DNA from 3 places in the Ewingella allii genome. Region 3 is predicted to be linked to each of the others. Evidence: predicted binding sites of a transcription regulator. Region 3 holds the regulator's gene; each other region holds the start of a gene.
What was found. Region 3 encodes LexA, which represses DNA repair genes until DNA is damaged. Its sites were predicted from a motif close to TNCTGTATGTACATACAGNA; they were not measured.
Positions count from the first base shown of each region.

Region 1: sulA (SOS-induced cell division inhibitor SulA) is a predicted target of LexA. The motif match lies at 1,545-1,564, and genes of this name have one in related genera.
Region 2: SBO83_RS02985 (metal-dependent hydrolase) is a predicted target of LexA. The motif match lies at 2,655-2,674, and genes of this name have one in related genera.

Region 1 is NZ_JAWUDN010000006.1:204,872-209,715, reverse strand. Features, by position in the region: gene yccS (YccS family putative transporter) at 1-691, shown strand, start outside; gene SBO83_RS14850 (TfoX/Sxy family DNA transformation protein) at 740-1,366, opposite strand; gene sulA (SOS-induced cell division inhibitor SulA) at 1,585-2,097, shown strand; gene ompA (porin OmpA) at 2,458-3,537, shown strand; gene matP (macrodomain Ter protein MatP) at 3,707-4,162, opposite strand; gene SBO83_RS14830 (Lon protease family protein) at 4,373-4,844, shown strand, end outside.
Region 2 is NZ_JAWUDN010000001.1:609,665-614,508, forward strand. Features, by position in the region: gene SBO83_RS02975 (alanine racemase) at 1-412, shown strand, start outside; gene SBO83_RS02980 (cation:dicarboxylate symporter family transporter) at 494-1,885, opposite strand; gene SBO83_RS02985 (metal-dependent hydrolase) at 2,079-2,636, opposite strand; gene kduD (2-dehydro-3-deoxy-D-gluconate 5-dehydrogenase KduD) at 2,788-3,549, opposite strand; gene kduI (5-dehydro-4-deoxy-D-glucuronate isomerase) at 3,604-4,440, opposite strand; gene SBO83_RS03000 (cupin domain-containing protein) at 4,744-4,844, shown strand, end outside.
Region 3 is NZ_JAWUDN010000003.1:27,190-32,033, forward strand. Features, by position in the region: gene plsB (glycerol-3-phosphate 1-O-acyltransferase PlsB) at 1-2,095, opposite strand, end outside; gene SBO83_RS08905 (diacylglycerol kinase) at 2,260-2,628, shown strand; gene lexA (transcriptional repressor LexA) at 2,747-3,355, shown strand; gene dinF (MATE family efflux transporter DinF) at 3,595-4,844, shown strand, end outside.

The sequences.
Region 1 (4,844 bases), on a different contig from region 3:
GTATGCCCATGCCACGATGTTCATTACGCTGCTGGTTTTGCTGTGCTTTAACCTGTTGGGTGAAGGCTTCGAAATTGCCATTCCGCGCGTCATCGATACGCTAATTGGATGTGCTATCGCCTGGGCGGCAGTGAGTTTTATCTGGCCAGATTGGCGATTCAGGCAATTGCCCGTGGTGGTGGATAAGACATTTACTGCCAACTGCCGCTATCTGGATGCCATTCTGGTTCAATACCATCAGGGCAAAGATAATAGTCTTGATTATCGGCTAGCTCGTCGCGACGCACATAACTGTGACGCGGAACTTGCCTCTGTCGTTTCCAATATGACGTCGGAGAAGAATAACGATCAGCAAACCCTTGAAGCCGCTTTCCGCCTACTGTGTTTAAACCACACGATGCTGAGTTACATCTCGGCGCTGGGGGCACACCGGGAAAAGCTGCATGATGCAGAAACCCTGAAACTGCTCGACGACGCGGCCTGCTGCATTGATGACGCGCTGCATCATGAACCTGCAGATGCCGAGAAAGTTCATCGTGCCATTGAGCAACTGATGGCCCGTATTGAACAAAGAACCACGGAATCCGACAGCAAAGAACAGCTGGTCTTACAACAGATTGGTCTGTTGCTGGCACATATGCCGGAATTCACCAATTTAAATAGCAAAATCGTACCGGCCCAAAGCCTCTAGGGTTGAAATGATAAGCCAGCAAAGTCGCTCACTTTGCTGGCGCTATTTTTAACGAGCGGTCTTATCGATCATCGGCTGATGAGATTTAAACCACTGCATTAACACTTCGCGGGAAGCCATAGGTAAAGCAGCCTCATGGAACCCCTGTATCGCTGCTTCAAGTGCAATCAATACATTTAGTCCCAGATTTTTCTTTACTGATTTCAATTTAAGATAAGTAACACAAGCCCCCTGCGCACGCAGTTGTGAAGAGGTAGAGATACCGACTTGCCACAGTAGACGCTCCAGATTGAGCGAAATATTCGGCAGGTCCTTCAGTCTGGCCTCCCCCTCTTTTTTGGTTTTCATATCGTCTAACATGCCTTGCAAAGAGCACTTTGCAAGGGTGATCAACTGGGCAGTGTCTTGCCAAAGCTGCTGGTGAACTTTGAAATAGCGAAGGGTTATCGCGATACCCCGTTTGCGATAAATCAGCGATTCCATCCCCATACGGCGAAAATGTATTTCATTTTCTGGCGTTGCTCGCAGATAGAGATCCCCGTCAGAAACTAAGGCAAACATCACGCCGTTAGCCGACAGGCTATAGCCTCCAAACTGTGAGCGAGAACGGATATTTCCCAGGCAGGTAAATAACTTTTGAGATTCAGAAACTCTTATTTTTGTACGATTAATCATTGCGATATCCTTTCATGAATAAATCCAGACGTACCCTTTGTTGTTACTCGTAAAGCTATTTGCAAAATACGCAAAGTCCCTCACAGCACCAAACATAAAATGCGATTACATTCCGTTGCCTTCCATTTTTGCGAGATTTCTTGGAAAAAATTGGGTTGATCTTTGTCCAGCCAACGAGTACTGTACATCCATACAGTTACTCACTGGCAGGATACATCATGCGAACTCAAGCTCTGACAAATCATCATTTACGGCATCAAGCGGTTTCTGTAACTCCACCGCACGTCAAACAATCGACACCGATATCGAGAAATAGTGGCCTGCTCACAGAGTTCGTATACTGTGAAAGCCAGCCGGCATTGTCGGAACTATTATTACCTGTGCTGCAACATTTAGGTTTGCAGTCACGTTGGTTGCTGTGGTTAACCCCGCAACAGAAACTGAGCCGTAATTGGTTGTCTCAGTCTGGATTGCCGGTGAGCAAAATCGTTCAGGTTAGCCAAATGAATTCCATGTCGCCGATAGATGCGATGGAAAAAGCACTTTTGACAGGGAACTACAGCGTTGTTTTGGGGTGGCTGCCTGATTTAAACGATGCAGAACGTGAAAGATTGCGCTTGGCAGCACTTCAGGGAGGGTCTTACGGATTCATCATGAGACCGACAAATGCTCAAATCTCAGCTCATGGACAGCAATCAACAGTAAAAATTCAGTCCTCTGTGTACCATTAGTTCAAATTAGGAATGTTCTGATGAAATTACCCCCTTTTTTAGTGATTTGTGCTGAAAAGTGGGTTTTTATCGGTAAATTTGCGCCTTCACGGTGCAACTAACTCCAAAGTTTCGTCAACAAATGGCCTTTGATGTTAAGAAATGTGTACATTTTTCCTTTTTTTTCCACGCTGTTAACACATCAAGCTTGTAAGTTTCTCGCCACGTTGTAGACTTTACAACGCCAAGGTTGCTTTATAATGCCAACGTAAAGTGGCAAAGTTCTTAACGGAAGCAATAACTTTGGCGTAAGGATTTTATAACCAAGGGCTTAAAAGCTTAAAGCTCAATTGCCTATTTGGATGATAACGAGGCGCAAAAATGAAAAAGACAGCTATCGCATTAGCAGTGGCACTGGCAGGTTTCGCTACCGTAGCGCAAGCCGCCCCTAAAGATAACACCTGGTACACCGGTGGTAAGCTGGGCTGGTCCCAGTACCATGACACTGGTTTCGCTAACGCTTACAACGGTATCGGCAACGGCCCTACCCACGAAAGCCAACTGGGTGCAGGTGCGTTCTTGGGTTACCAAGCAAACCAATACCTGGGCTTTGAAATGGGATATGACTGGCTTGGCCGCATGCCTTACAAAGGCGACACGAACAACGGTGCTTTCAAAGCACAGGGCGTTCAACTTGCTGCTAAACTGAGCTACCCACTGACTGACGATCTGGACATCTACACTCGTCTGGGTGGTATGGTTTGGCGTGCAGACTCCAAAGGTAACTTTGGCGATACTGGCGCTCGCGTAAGCGATCACGACACCGGTGTTTCTCCACTGGCAGCCGTTGGTTTCGAATACGCTGTAACCAAAAACTGGGCTACTCGTCTGGATTACCAATGGGTTAACAACATCGGTGATGCTGCTACCGTTGGCGCACGTCCTGACAACGCTATGCTGTCTGTGGGTGTTTCTTACCGTTTCGGTCAAGATGAAGCAGCTGCTCCGGCACCAGCTCCAGCACCAGCACCAGCTCCAGTTGTAGAAACCAAGAAATTTACCCTGAAGTCTGACGTTCTGTTCACCTTCGGTAAATCTAGCCTGAAACCAGAAGGCCAGCAGGCTCTGGATCAGCTGTACACCCAACTGAGCTCACTGGATCCGAAAGACGGTTCAGTAGTTGTTCTGGGCTACACTGATGCAGTAGGTTCTGAGCAGTCTAACCAGAAACTGTCTGAGCAACGCGCTCAAACCGTGGTTGACTACCTGGTATCTAAAGGCATTCCTAAAGACAAAATCTCTGCACGTGGTATGGGTGAAACTAACTCAATCACTGGCAACACCTGTGGCTACAAAGCTGGCCGTGCTACTAAAGCACAGATCGCTTGCTTGGCTCCAGATCGTCGCGTAGAGATCGAAGTTAAGGGTATCAAAGACGTTGTGACTCAGCCACAGGCTTAAGTCATACCGCTTTCTACTGTTTAACGACAGATACTAAAAACCCCGCCTAGGCGGGGTTTTTTTATGGATGTAGATTTTTAGAATAACGAGCTTTGTAGAATGGCGAGGTTATAGAATTACTGAGATGATGACTGCGCAGGCCTACTCATAAAGCCTAACGCCTTCCCCCCTACTCTTTATTACCCAGAATCTGCTGCAAATCTTCTTTGAGGGATGACATCTGGCTCGCATACTTCTCTTTGCGTTCCGCGTCTTCTAACAGTTGGATGATGGTATCCGAAAGGGTTGAACCACGGCGCTGCGCCAAGCCAGCAAGACGTTGCCAGACCAGAAACTCCAGATCGATGGATTTCTTGCGGGTGTGCTGATGCTCAGAATTAAAATGTCTTTTTCTGCGGGCACGGATAGTTTGCTTTAGGCGATTTTCCAAAGCAGGATTCATATTATTAGCGATCCAATCCAGAACTTTGACCGGCTCGTTTTCTAATTTGAGAAGTTTATCAACAGCATCTTCGGCGGCGCTATTTTCTAAATGGCGGGTAATTCGTTCACCTTCACGGTGTTTTTTTACCAGATACTTCCACTTCCAACCGCTCTCAAGATTTTCCAGTTGCTGATATTTCATCGTGAGCTCTTCTGTGACCCCGTAACTTTGATAAGCATAACAGCTTTATTCGAATTTTCACTGCAAAAAGCACATGCAAAACTGTTCAATTTTTACACGAACAAACCTTAGCTGCCGTGACCTGCGTCTTAACCACGACACTCCCTGTGTTCATCACTGTTTATTCTTGTATAATCGCCCTTTCCCATTTTACAGAACACAGCTAACACATTGACCAATAACCGACTTGATTGGCAGCTCTTACTGCCCGATACCACGCCCTATGAGGCTATTTTCGCAACGGCTGCTGAGTTGGCCCCAGTGGATTTCGCTGCTATTCAGCCACGACTGGAAAATGGTTTAACGCTGTTCTGTCACCCGCTCTCCCGCCCCCGCTTTATGACCATCAAAGCACTGGAGAGCCGTGAATATCTCTCTCGCATTAATGACGCTATCACCCAGATCCTCCCTGAAGAACGGCCTGTATTTGGCTGTCGCTATCTTATTGAAGGTGGAAAAATCTCGGTGGCGGATGCCAGCACGGTTGAAGATAATTTTGCCGCCAAACTCGCCAGCCACTACCAAGAGTGGATTGAGCCAGAGCAGCTTTTCGGCTGTGTGCGCATCTATAAAGACCAGATTCAGCTTGAGCCGGGCCTGATTCATCAAGTTAACGGCGGCGTGCTGGTGCTATCCATCCGCG
Region 2 (4,844 bases), on a different contig from region 3:
GGCCCACGACAGCGGACTCTATTCGCGCATAGCGCCCTTTGCCCAGCCGGGCGCAACCCACCATTTCGAAGCGTCATTGGAAATCTGGGGCAGGGTGCTGTCTCGCCCCGAGCCGGGACTGGCTTTTGTGGATTTTGGCCGTCGCGACGTGCCTTTTGACCAAGATTTGCCAAACCCGCTGTGGATCCGCAATACCGACGGCAGCGAGCCGCGCGCGGCCAGCCATTTGACTATCAGTGACGTGAACGACCAGCATGCCTATTTGCTGCTGCCGGAGGATGAGAAGCTCCAGCCGGGAGATTGGGTCGGGTGCGGCATTTCCCATCCATGCACCGCCTTTGATAAATGGCGCTACCTGCCGCTGGTGGATGACAACTACTGCGTCACGGATGCGCTGGAAACCGCGTTTTAAGCACTAAGTGTCTGAAATACAAAAAGGCCGCAACGTTATCCGTCGCGGCCTTTTTTATGGGGCTAGTGGGTCAATACTGAATTAGCGATGAGCCAGTTCGGCGTTCTCATCGGCGTCCAATACGGACTTATCAGTCTGGCGCAGCAACTGGCTGGTGATGGTACCGGCAGTCATTGAGCCGCTGACGTTCAGCGCGGTACGACCCATATCAATCAACGGTTCGACTGAAATCAGCAGGGCAACCAGCGTTACCGGCAGGCCCATCGCTGGCAGCACGATCAGCGCCGCGAAGGTTGCACCGCCGCCCACGCCAGCAACACCGGCAGAGCTGAGGGTCACGATACCGACGAGGGTTGCGATCCACATTGGGTCAAACGGGTTAATGCCCACGGTTGGCGCAACCATCACCGCGAGCATGGTCGGATAGAGACCCGCACAGCCGTTTTGACCAATGGTGGCACCAAAGGACGCCGCGAAGCTGGCGATTGATTCAGGAATACCCAGACGACGCGTTTGCGCTTCAACGCTCAGCGGAATAGAAGCAGCGCTAGAACGGCTGGTGAAGGCAAACGTCAGCACCGGCCATACTTTGCGGAAGAATTTCGCTGGGTTAATGCCGGTGAAAGAGAGCAGCACCGCGTGAACCACAAACATAATGGCCAGACCCAAATAGGAGGCCACCACGAAGCTACCCAGCTTCACGATATCCTGCACGTTAGAGCCGGCAACCACTTTGGTCATCAGGGCCAGCACGCCGTATGGAGTCAGCTTCATTACCAGACGAACCAGTTTCATCACCCAGGCTTGCAGAGTGTCGATGAACGCCAGCACGCGCGGGCCTTTCTCTTGGTCATCTTTAACCAGTTGCAGGGCAGCAACGCCAACAAAGGCAGCGAAGATAACCACGCTGATGATCGACGTCGGGCTTGCGCCAGTTAAATCGGCAAACGGGTTTTTCGGAATGAAGGACAGGATCAGCTGCGGCATGGTCAAGTCAGCGACTTTACCCACATAGTTGCTTTGCAGCGCAGACAGACGAGCCGTTTCTTGAGCACCCTGCACCAGACCGTTCGCGGTCAGGCCGAACAGGCCGGTGACAAACACACCTACCAAGGCTGCGATAAGCGTGGTGAACAACAGCGTGCCGATAGTCAGGAAGCTGATTTTACCCAGTGAAGAGGCGTTATGCAGCTTGGCAACCGCACTCAGAATGGACACAAATACCAGCGGCATAACGATCATTTGCAGCAGCTGCACATAACCATTCCCGACGATATTGAACCAGGTAATAGAGGTTTTCAGTACTGGGTTGTCAGAGCCGTAAATCAGCTGTAATGCCAGACCAAACACTACGCCAATCACCAAACCGACCAGTACTTTTTTTGCCAGACTCCACTGCTTGTGGCGGGTTTGCGCCAAAAGTAGAAGGAGGGCGACGAAGACCACCACGTTAATCACGAGCGGAAGATTCATACCCAGATCTCCAAATTTCTAATTATGTTTTGCTTTTTGATGTCCCCAATGCGGGGAATGCACCATCCCATAGCGTTGGGGCATAGAATAACAGTTCATTTGGAGGGGGATTTATATCCAAAAAGAATGCTTTATAACTTTATGAGCTAAAAACGGCTTAAATATGCCTTTTGCGGTTGTTTTATGCGCGATTTTAGGTGATCAGGTTCAATAATTTGCTAAATGACTCCGGCTTGATTGCACCAATAATGGGCGTCCAGTCGGGCCAGAACAGGGTGAAGCCCACCAAGAGTAAACATAATGTGCGCTCCAGCTGGTTGCCTTTCTGGCTATTGATCAGCGGCAGGCGAAAACGCCAGCGGCAAGGCCACAGCAGAGGTACTCCGGCAGGGGTCAGCATGTCCGCCAGTATATGGCTGAGGTAGCCTATAATCATGCCGTGGAAGGCGTCGATAGGGATCACCCAATCATGAGGGAAATGGGTACGCATCAGGAAAATGCCGCCGACCACCGCCAACAGGCTATGGGTGAACCCCCGATGCCCAAAGACTCGGGCAATGGGCGCGGAAACCCACTTAAGCCGCTGGCCTATTAGCGATTTTGGGTGATCAATGTCGGGCAGCAGTGACGTCAGCAGCGAGGCTGGGATAATATGCCACCAGTCCCCGTGCGCCAGCTCTGGAGAGAGCTGCGCTTTTTTGGCGAATACCGCACAGGCGATTGAAAATATGAGATGGCCTTCCGCCGTCATGACGCTTCCGAACTTAATAACTGTTATTTTATCCAGTATAAGTGAAACTGTCACAATCAGGGAAGAGTTACCCTGTAACGAATTGTCAACTATTTGATATATAATAAAAAAGACGCCATTTTAGGCGTCTTTTTAGTGCGAATCTCAGAGATTAACGCGCCAGCCAGCCGCCATCAACCGCCACGGTGTAACCATTCACGTAGTCAGAGGCTTTTGACGCCAGGAAGACCACCGGCCCCATCACGTCCTCGGGCACACCCCAGCGGCCCGCCGGAATCCGCTCCAGAATCTCTTTACTGCGACCTTCGTCGGCGCGCAGCTGCTCGGTGTTGTTGGTCGCCATATAGCCCGGCGCAATGGCATTCACGTTGATGCCGTGCTTGGCCCACTCATTAGCCATCAGGCGAGTGATCCCCATGACCGCGCTTTTTGACGCCGTGTAGGACGGCACGCGAATACCGCCCTGATAAGAGAGCATGGAGGCGATATTAATGATTTTGCCGCCGTGTCCCTGTTTGATGAACTGGCGCGCCACGGCCTGCGACATAAAGAACAGCGTCTTACTGTTGACGTTCATCACGTCATCCCAGTTCTTCTCGCTGAACTCGATGGCGTCTTCGCGGCGAATAATCCCGGCGTTGTTGACCAGAATATCCAGATGCCCGAACTCGCCGACGGCTTTTTCAATCAGCTCCGGGATACCTTCGATGCTGCCCAGATCGGCGCGAAGATCCAGAAAACGGCGGCCCAGCGCCGTCACTTTTTCGGCGGTTTCATCGGGTGAACTCAGATTGACGCCGACAATATCACAGCCCGCCTGCGCCAAACCTATCGCCATACCCTGTCCAAGCCCGGTATTACAGCCGGTCACTAGCGCGACTTTTCCTGCCAAATCAAATGCATTAAGGATCATAGTCTTTTCTCTTTTAACAACGGCGCTCGGCCGAAAGATATCTCTGCTGGCCGATTAGCGCAGTTCGCTGACCTTCACGTGGTCCATGTCATCAAATACCTGATTCTCACCCACCATGCCCCAGATAAAGGTATAGCGCTTGGTGCCCACGCCGGCGTGAATCGACCAACTTGGGGAGATCACGGCCTGTTCATTGTGCACCAGCAGATGACGCGTCTCCTGCGGCTGGCCCATCATGTGGAATACGGCGGTTTCTTCGTCCATATCAAAGTAGAAATAGACTTCCATCCGGCGCTCGTGGGTGTGGCAGGGCATGGTGTTCCACAGGCTGCCTTGCTCAAGCTTGGTCAGGCCCATGGTCAGCTGGCAGGTTTCCAGCACGTCAGGAACGATAAACTTATTGATGGTGCGACGGTTGCTGGTGGCCGGGTCGCCGATGGTCTGCGGAGAAGCCTCGGCCAGCGTGATTTTCTTGTTCGGAAAGGTGGTGTGGGCCGGGGCGCTGTTGTAATAGAACTTGGCAGGCTTGGCCGGGTCGAGGCTGCTGAACTCAACGTTTCGCGCCCCTTTGCCGACATACAGGGCTTCTTCGTTACCAATCTCATAGGTGGTGCCATCGACCACAATCAGGCCCGGACCGCCAATGTTAATCACCCCAAGCTCTCGGCGCTCAAGGAAATAGCTCACACCAAGCTGCTTGCCCACTTCGTCACCCACCGACACCTTGGCATCAATCGGCATCACGCCGCCGACAATAATGCGGTCGATATGGCTGTACGTCATGGTGTAGTTGTTTTTTTCGAAGATTTTCTCAATCAGAAATTCGCGACGTAATCCCGCGGTGTCGAGCTGTTTGGCGTGGTCGCTATGGATGCTTTGACGGACTTGCATGTCGGTGCCTCTCGTGCGTGGTAAGTGCAATGAAGGAAGGAGTTGTCGGCGCTGACTGAGGTGACGCGTGGCAGTGACATCACCACAAAGATCAAATCGCCGGCTCGTCCTTGGTCTGTGCAGCATAAAGTCATTGGCATATGAATTCAATAAAAATGAAATGATGTTTTATTTATTTTATGAGGGAGGTCAAGATTATCGAAACTGATCCTCGAGCCTTAGAGAAGGGCGAGTAGAATGATTTTCAGGTTTGAGCCGTTAAGGCTCGCTTTCCCTCTTTAATTCCTACCAAAAGGCGCTGCGATGAAAACGTTCTTTATAGATGAAGAAACCCCATGGGAAGAGCTTGGGCACGGCGTGAAACGCAAAATCATGACCTGGAGCGATGACCTGATGATGGTCGC
Region 3 (4,844 bases):
CAAGCAGTTGCAGCGGGCGAATGCGCGCCGGGTTCAGCGATAGCGTTTCGCCATCGAGCTTAATCAAGCCCTGACGGGCCAGTTCGGCGCTGAGCACTTCCAGCAGTGCTGGCAACTGTTCTTTGCTGTAGTGCATGAACAGTTCGGCTTTCATCATTGGGAAAATCAATTCAACCTGACGCAGAAGTTCTTGGCTGCTCACCGAACGGTGATGCATGACAATGCTGGCAATCAGCGACGGCAACACCAGCATGTGGTGAATGTTGTTGCGGTAGTAAGTCATCAGCACGGCCTGCTCGCGCGGCAGTACAATGATGTCGCCAATGTTGTCTTTCTCGACTTCGAACTTGTTCATGTTCAAGGCGTGATCGAGCAGCTGGGCAGCCGTCAAATCTGGCACGGTAGAATCTTCAGCATAAGGCACGTTGCGCAGCAATTGCAGGTAGCAATCGAGTTGCTCGGTTAACTGCTCACGGGTGAGTGAACGTTGACGCGACGCCAGCAGCGCGGTACAGCACAAGTTCATCGCGTTAGCTGCCGCGGAATTGTTGATCCGTACCATGATTTTGTCAGCCAGATCCTGCACCGTCGGGGTCAGCCAGCTTGGGCGCTGCGCTTCGATTGGGTCGATAGCATCACGCCAGGTTGGGACATTCTGGTTCAGGTAAGTGGTGAGATGCAGCGGCTCGCCGAAGTTAACGTAGCCCTGACCCAGGTTACGCAGTTTACGTAACCCGTTGATCATCTGCATAAAGCTTTCTTTCTCTTTGGTCGCGCCGCGCAGCTCTTTGGCGTAAGTCCCCACTTCCATCACGTGCTCATAACCGATGTAAATCGGTACCAGCGTGATAGGGCGAGATCCGCCGCGCAGCATGGCCTGAATGGTCATCGCCAGCGTACCAGTCTTAGGCTCAAGCAGGCGCCCGGTGCGCGAACGGCCACCTTCGACAAAGTATTCAACCGAATAGCCACGGGTAAACAGCTCGCCGAGATATTCGCGGAATACCGTGGAGTAGAGCTTGTTACCTTTGAAGGTACGGCGAATAAAGAAGGCACCCAAACGGCGGAAAATCGGGCCAGCGGGCCAGAAATTCAGGTTGATCCCGGCAGCGATGTGCGGCGGCACCAGACCTTGATGGTAAAGCACGTAAGAGAGCAGCAGGTAGTCCATGTGGCTGCGGTGGCAGGGAACATACACAATCTCCTGACCATCGAGTGCCAACTGGCGAACGCGCTCGGCGTTATGCACGTTGATGCCTTTATAGAGGCGGTTCCACGTCCAGCTCAGCACGCGGTCAGACAGGCGCACGGCTTCATATGAGAAGTTCGCCGCAATCTCTTCCATCAGCTCAATGGCGTTCTGCTGGGCTTTCTCGTGAGAAATCTTCTTGCTACGCGCTTCGTCTTCCACCGCTTTTTCGATGGCTTTCGAGGCTAATAGCTTGTTGAACAACTCCTGACGCACGGGCAGACGCGGGCCGACGGCGGCCAGACGCTGACGTGAGAAGTGCATACGCGCCACGCGAGCCAGCTTCTGTGCGATGGTTTTGTCCGTGCCGTGTTCAGTGGCCATGTAGCGCAGAGAAACGGTATTGGAGAAACGCACAAAGCTATCGCGGCCCAGCCACAGCACGGCGAAGAACTTCTGTATGCCGTTCAACACGCGCAGGTGCGGAGTCTGCTGTCCTTCACGCCCCGGCGCACGGCCAAACATCACCGATACTGGCAACATTTGGATGTCGAGATCGGGATTATTGCGATGCAAATCGAGATAGTCGTGGAACAGTTTTATCGACTCAATTTTCGGCGTGTAATAAGTGAAAACGCGAGGGCCTTCAGCGATAAAAACGTGGCTCGGCAGTTGAACGCCGTCGATTTCCAAAGGAATAAGGGGATCAGGCAGATTCTGCGCCAGGCACTGGGTGCGTAACGTCAGTAAATCCGCTTTCGAATGGTAAGGTAAAACATACAAGATCGGGCGCGTCGGATCTAAGCGCAACTCGGTAACCGGATCTGTAGGGATAACCTTGCTCTTTACCAGCAATTTTAGTGGTAAATTCAATAAGGTATAATAAAGTCTACGCCAACCTGACATAAAAAATGTGAAGCCTCTTGTTAGCAAATCGCCGCAAGGATACCAGAAACCAGAATCGAGTTCTGTTTGTTGCGTTAACGGCGATATTTGTCACCCTGAATGGTTTTGAGTATAAAATGCTGCCAATACTCTGTCCGCCAAAACTCTGTTAAGACGCATAACACATGAAAAATGAATCAACGGGCCTAATTCGTATCGTTAAGGCCGCCGGCTATTCCCTCAAGGGATTGAGTGCTGCCTGGAAAAACGAGGCGGCCTTCCGTCAGGAAGTGATAGCCGTTCTGCCCTTCATCATACTGTCATTTTTCCTCGATGTGACTAGCGTCGAGCGTATTTTATTAGTGGGCGTCTTGGTACTGGTGGTGATTGTCGAATTATTAAATAGCGCCGTCGAAAGCGCGATTGACCGCATCGGCCCTGAATTCCATGTCCTGTCCGGGCGCGCCAAAGATTTTGGATCGGCCGCGGTACTTTTGAGCATCATACTGGCGATTTTCACCTGGGTCAGCGTCTTTTGGCCGCGCTGGTTCTAAAGCGGAATACAGATTCCAGATTTCACTTTAGCACTGGTTTTTATGCACTCTTAGGTTTTCATTCCCTAGTTACCTGTATATACTCACAGCAATACTGTATAAACAATCAGGGGGCGGAATGAAAGCTTTAACAGCCAGACAACAAGAGGTTTACGACCTCATTCGCGAACATATATCCACCACGGGTATGCCGCCGACTCGTGCAGAAATTGCCACTCGTCTGGGGTTCCGCTCGCCAAATGCCGCGGAAGAACACCTCAAAGCCCTGCAGCGCAAAGGCGTGATTGAAATCGTCTCTGGCGCGTCGCGCGGCATTCGCTTGCTAATGGAAGAAGAGGAAGGTTTACCACTGATTGGCCGCGTCGCCGCCGGTGAGCCTCTTTTAGCTCAGCAACATATCGAAGGCCACTATCAGGTCGATCCTGCCATGTTCAAGCCTAGCGCCGACTTCTTGCTGCGCGTTAGCGGGATGTCTATGCGGGATATCGGTATTCTCGACGGCGATCTGTTGGCGGTTCACAAAACGCAGGATGTACGTAATGGGCAAGTTGTCGTTGCGCGCATTGATGATGAAGTGACGGTTAAACGCTTGAAAAAGCAGGGTAGCGTCGTGCAACTGCTGCCAGAGAACAGCGACTTCGAGCCGATCGTGGTTGACCTGCGCGAGCAGAGTTTCAGCATTGAAGGCTTGGCTGTTGGCGTTATCCGTAACGGCGACTGGATCTAATCCTTTCTGCTGGCAAGGCTCGGTACTCGCCCTTCCTGAACGTACTGCCGGGCTTTTGCTATAGACATTTGCCACAAAGCTAGCTGTCGCCTTACGGTGATCTCACGCCGTGACACTGCGCCCCTTGATTGGGGCGTTGTTGTTTAAGCAGATCGCTGTTTTTATAAAAAGCGTTGATGCCGACACGCCGAATTACGCCAGGTTGACCTCTTGTTCAATATCCTCAGCATGGGACCTCTATGCCTCAGCATCCCTTTCGACAAGTATTAAGCCGCACCTTCCTCAGCCGCGAGGACAAAGCCTTATGGAAACTGGCTTTGCCAATGATTTTCTCCAACATTACCGTCCCACTATTAGGTTTGGTGGATACCGCTGTTATCGGCCATCTCGACAGCGCGGATTATCTCGGCGGCGTAGCGGTCGGCGCGATGGTGACGACCTTCCTCTTCATGATGCTGCTGTTCTTGCGCATGAGCACCACCGGCCTGACTGCTCAGGCGTTGGGTGCCAAAGATAACCTGCTGCTGGCCCGTGCTTTTGTTCAACCTTTCCTGTTAGCGCTGCTGGCGGGCATTTTAATCATGTTGCTGCGCACGCCGCTGATGGATCTGGCCTTTCAGGTGGTCGGCGGCAGTCAGGCCGTGCTGGAGCAGGCGCGGCTGTTTATTGAAATACGCTGGTTGAGCGCCCCGGCTTCTCTGGCAAATTTGGTGATCCTCGGCTGGCTGCTGGGCATCCAGTATGTGCGTGGCCCGGTTCTGCTGCTGATTGTCGGCAACGTGCTGAATATTGTTCTGGATATCTGGCTGGTGATGGGGCTGGGCTTGAACGTGCGCGGTGCGGCCATTGCTACGGCTTGCTCGGAGTACGTCACATTGGCGCTAGGGTTGTGGCTGGTATGGCGGATGATGGCGCAAAAAGGCATTGATTTAGCCCTGCTACAGCAGGCGTGGCGGGGCAACCTGCGGCGCTTACTCAGCCTCAATCGTGACATCATGCTGCGCTCGCTGCTGCTGCAAGTCTGCTTTGCCTCCCTGACGGTAATTGGTGCCCGACTGGGCGGGCATATCGTGGCGGTGAACGCCGTGTTGATGAATTTGCTGACCTTCACCGCCTTCGCCCTCGATGGCTTTGCCTATGCTGTGGAAGCCCACTCGGGGGAAGCCTTTGGCGAGCGCAACCGTGAGAAATTGTTACGCGTTTGGCACGCGGCGTGTCGTCAGGCAGGGGCCGTGGCGCTTGGCTTTGCGCTGTTCTATGGCCTGACCGGGCAGCAGATTGTCAGCATGCTGACCTCTTTACCTGACATCCGCCAGCTGGCTGATCAATACCTGGGCTGGCAGGTGGTTCTGCCGCTCATCGGCGTCTGGTGTTATCTGCTGGATGGCATGTTCGTCGGCGCAACGCGGGGCCGCGAGATGCGCAATAGCATGGCCGTGGCAGCTCTGGGTTATGGCCTGACGCTGTTCACTCTGCCTTGGTTCGGCAA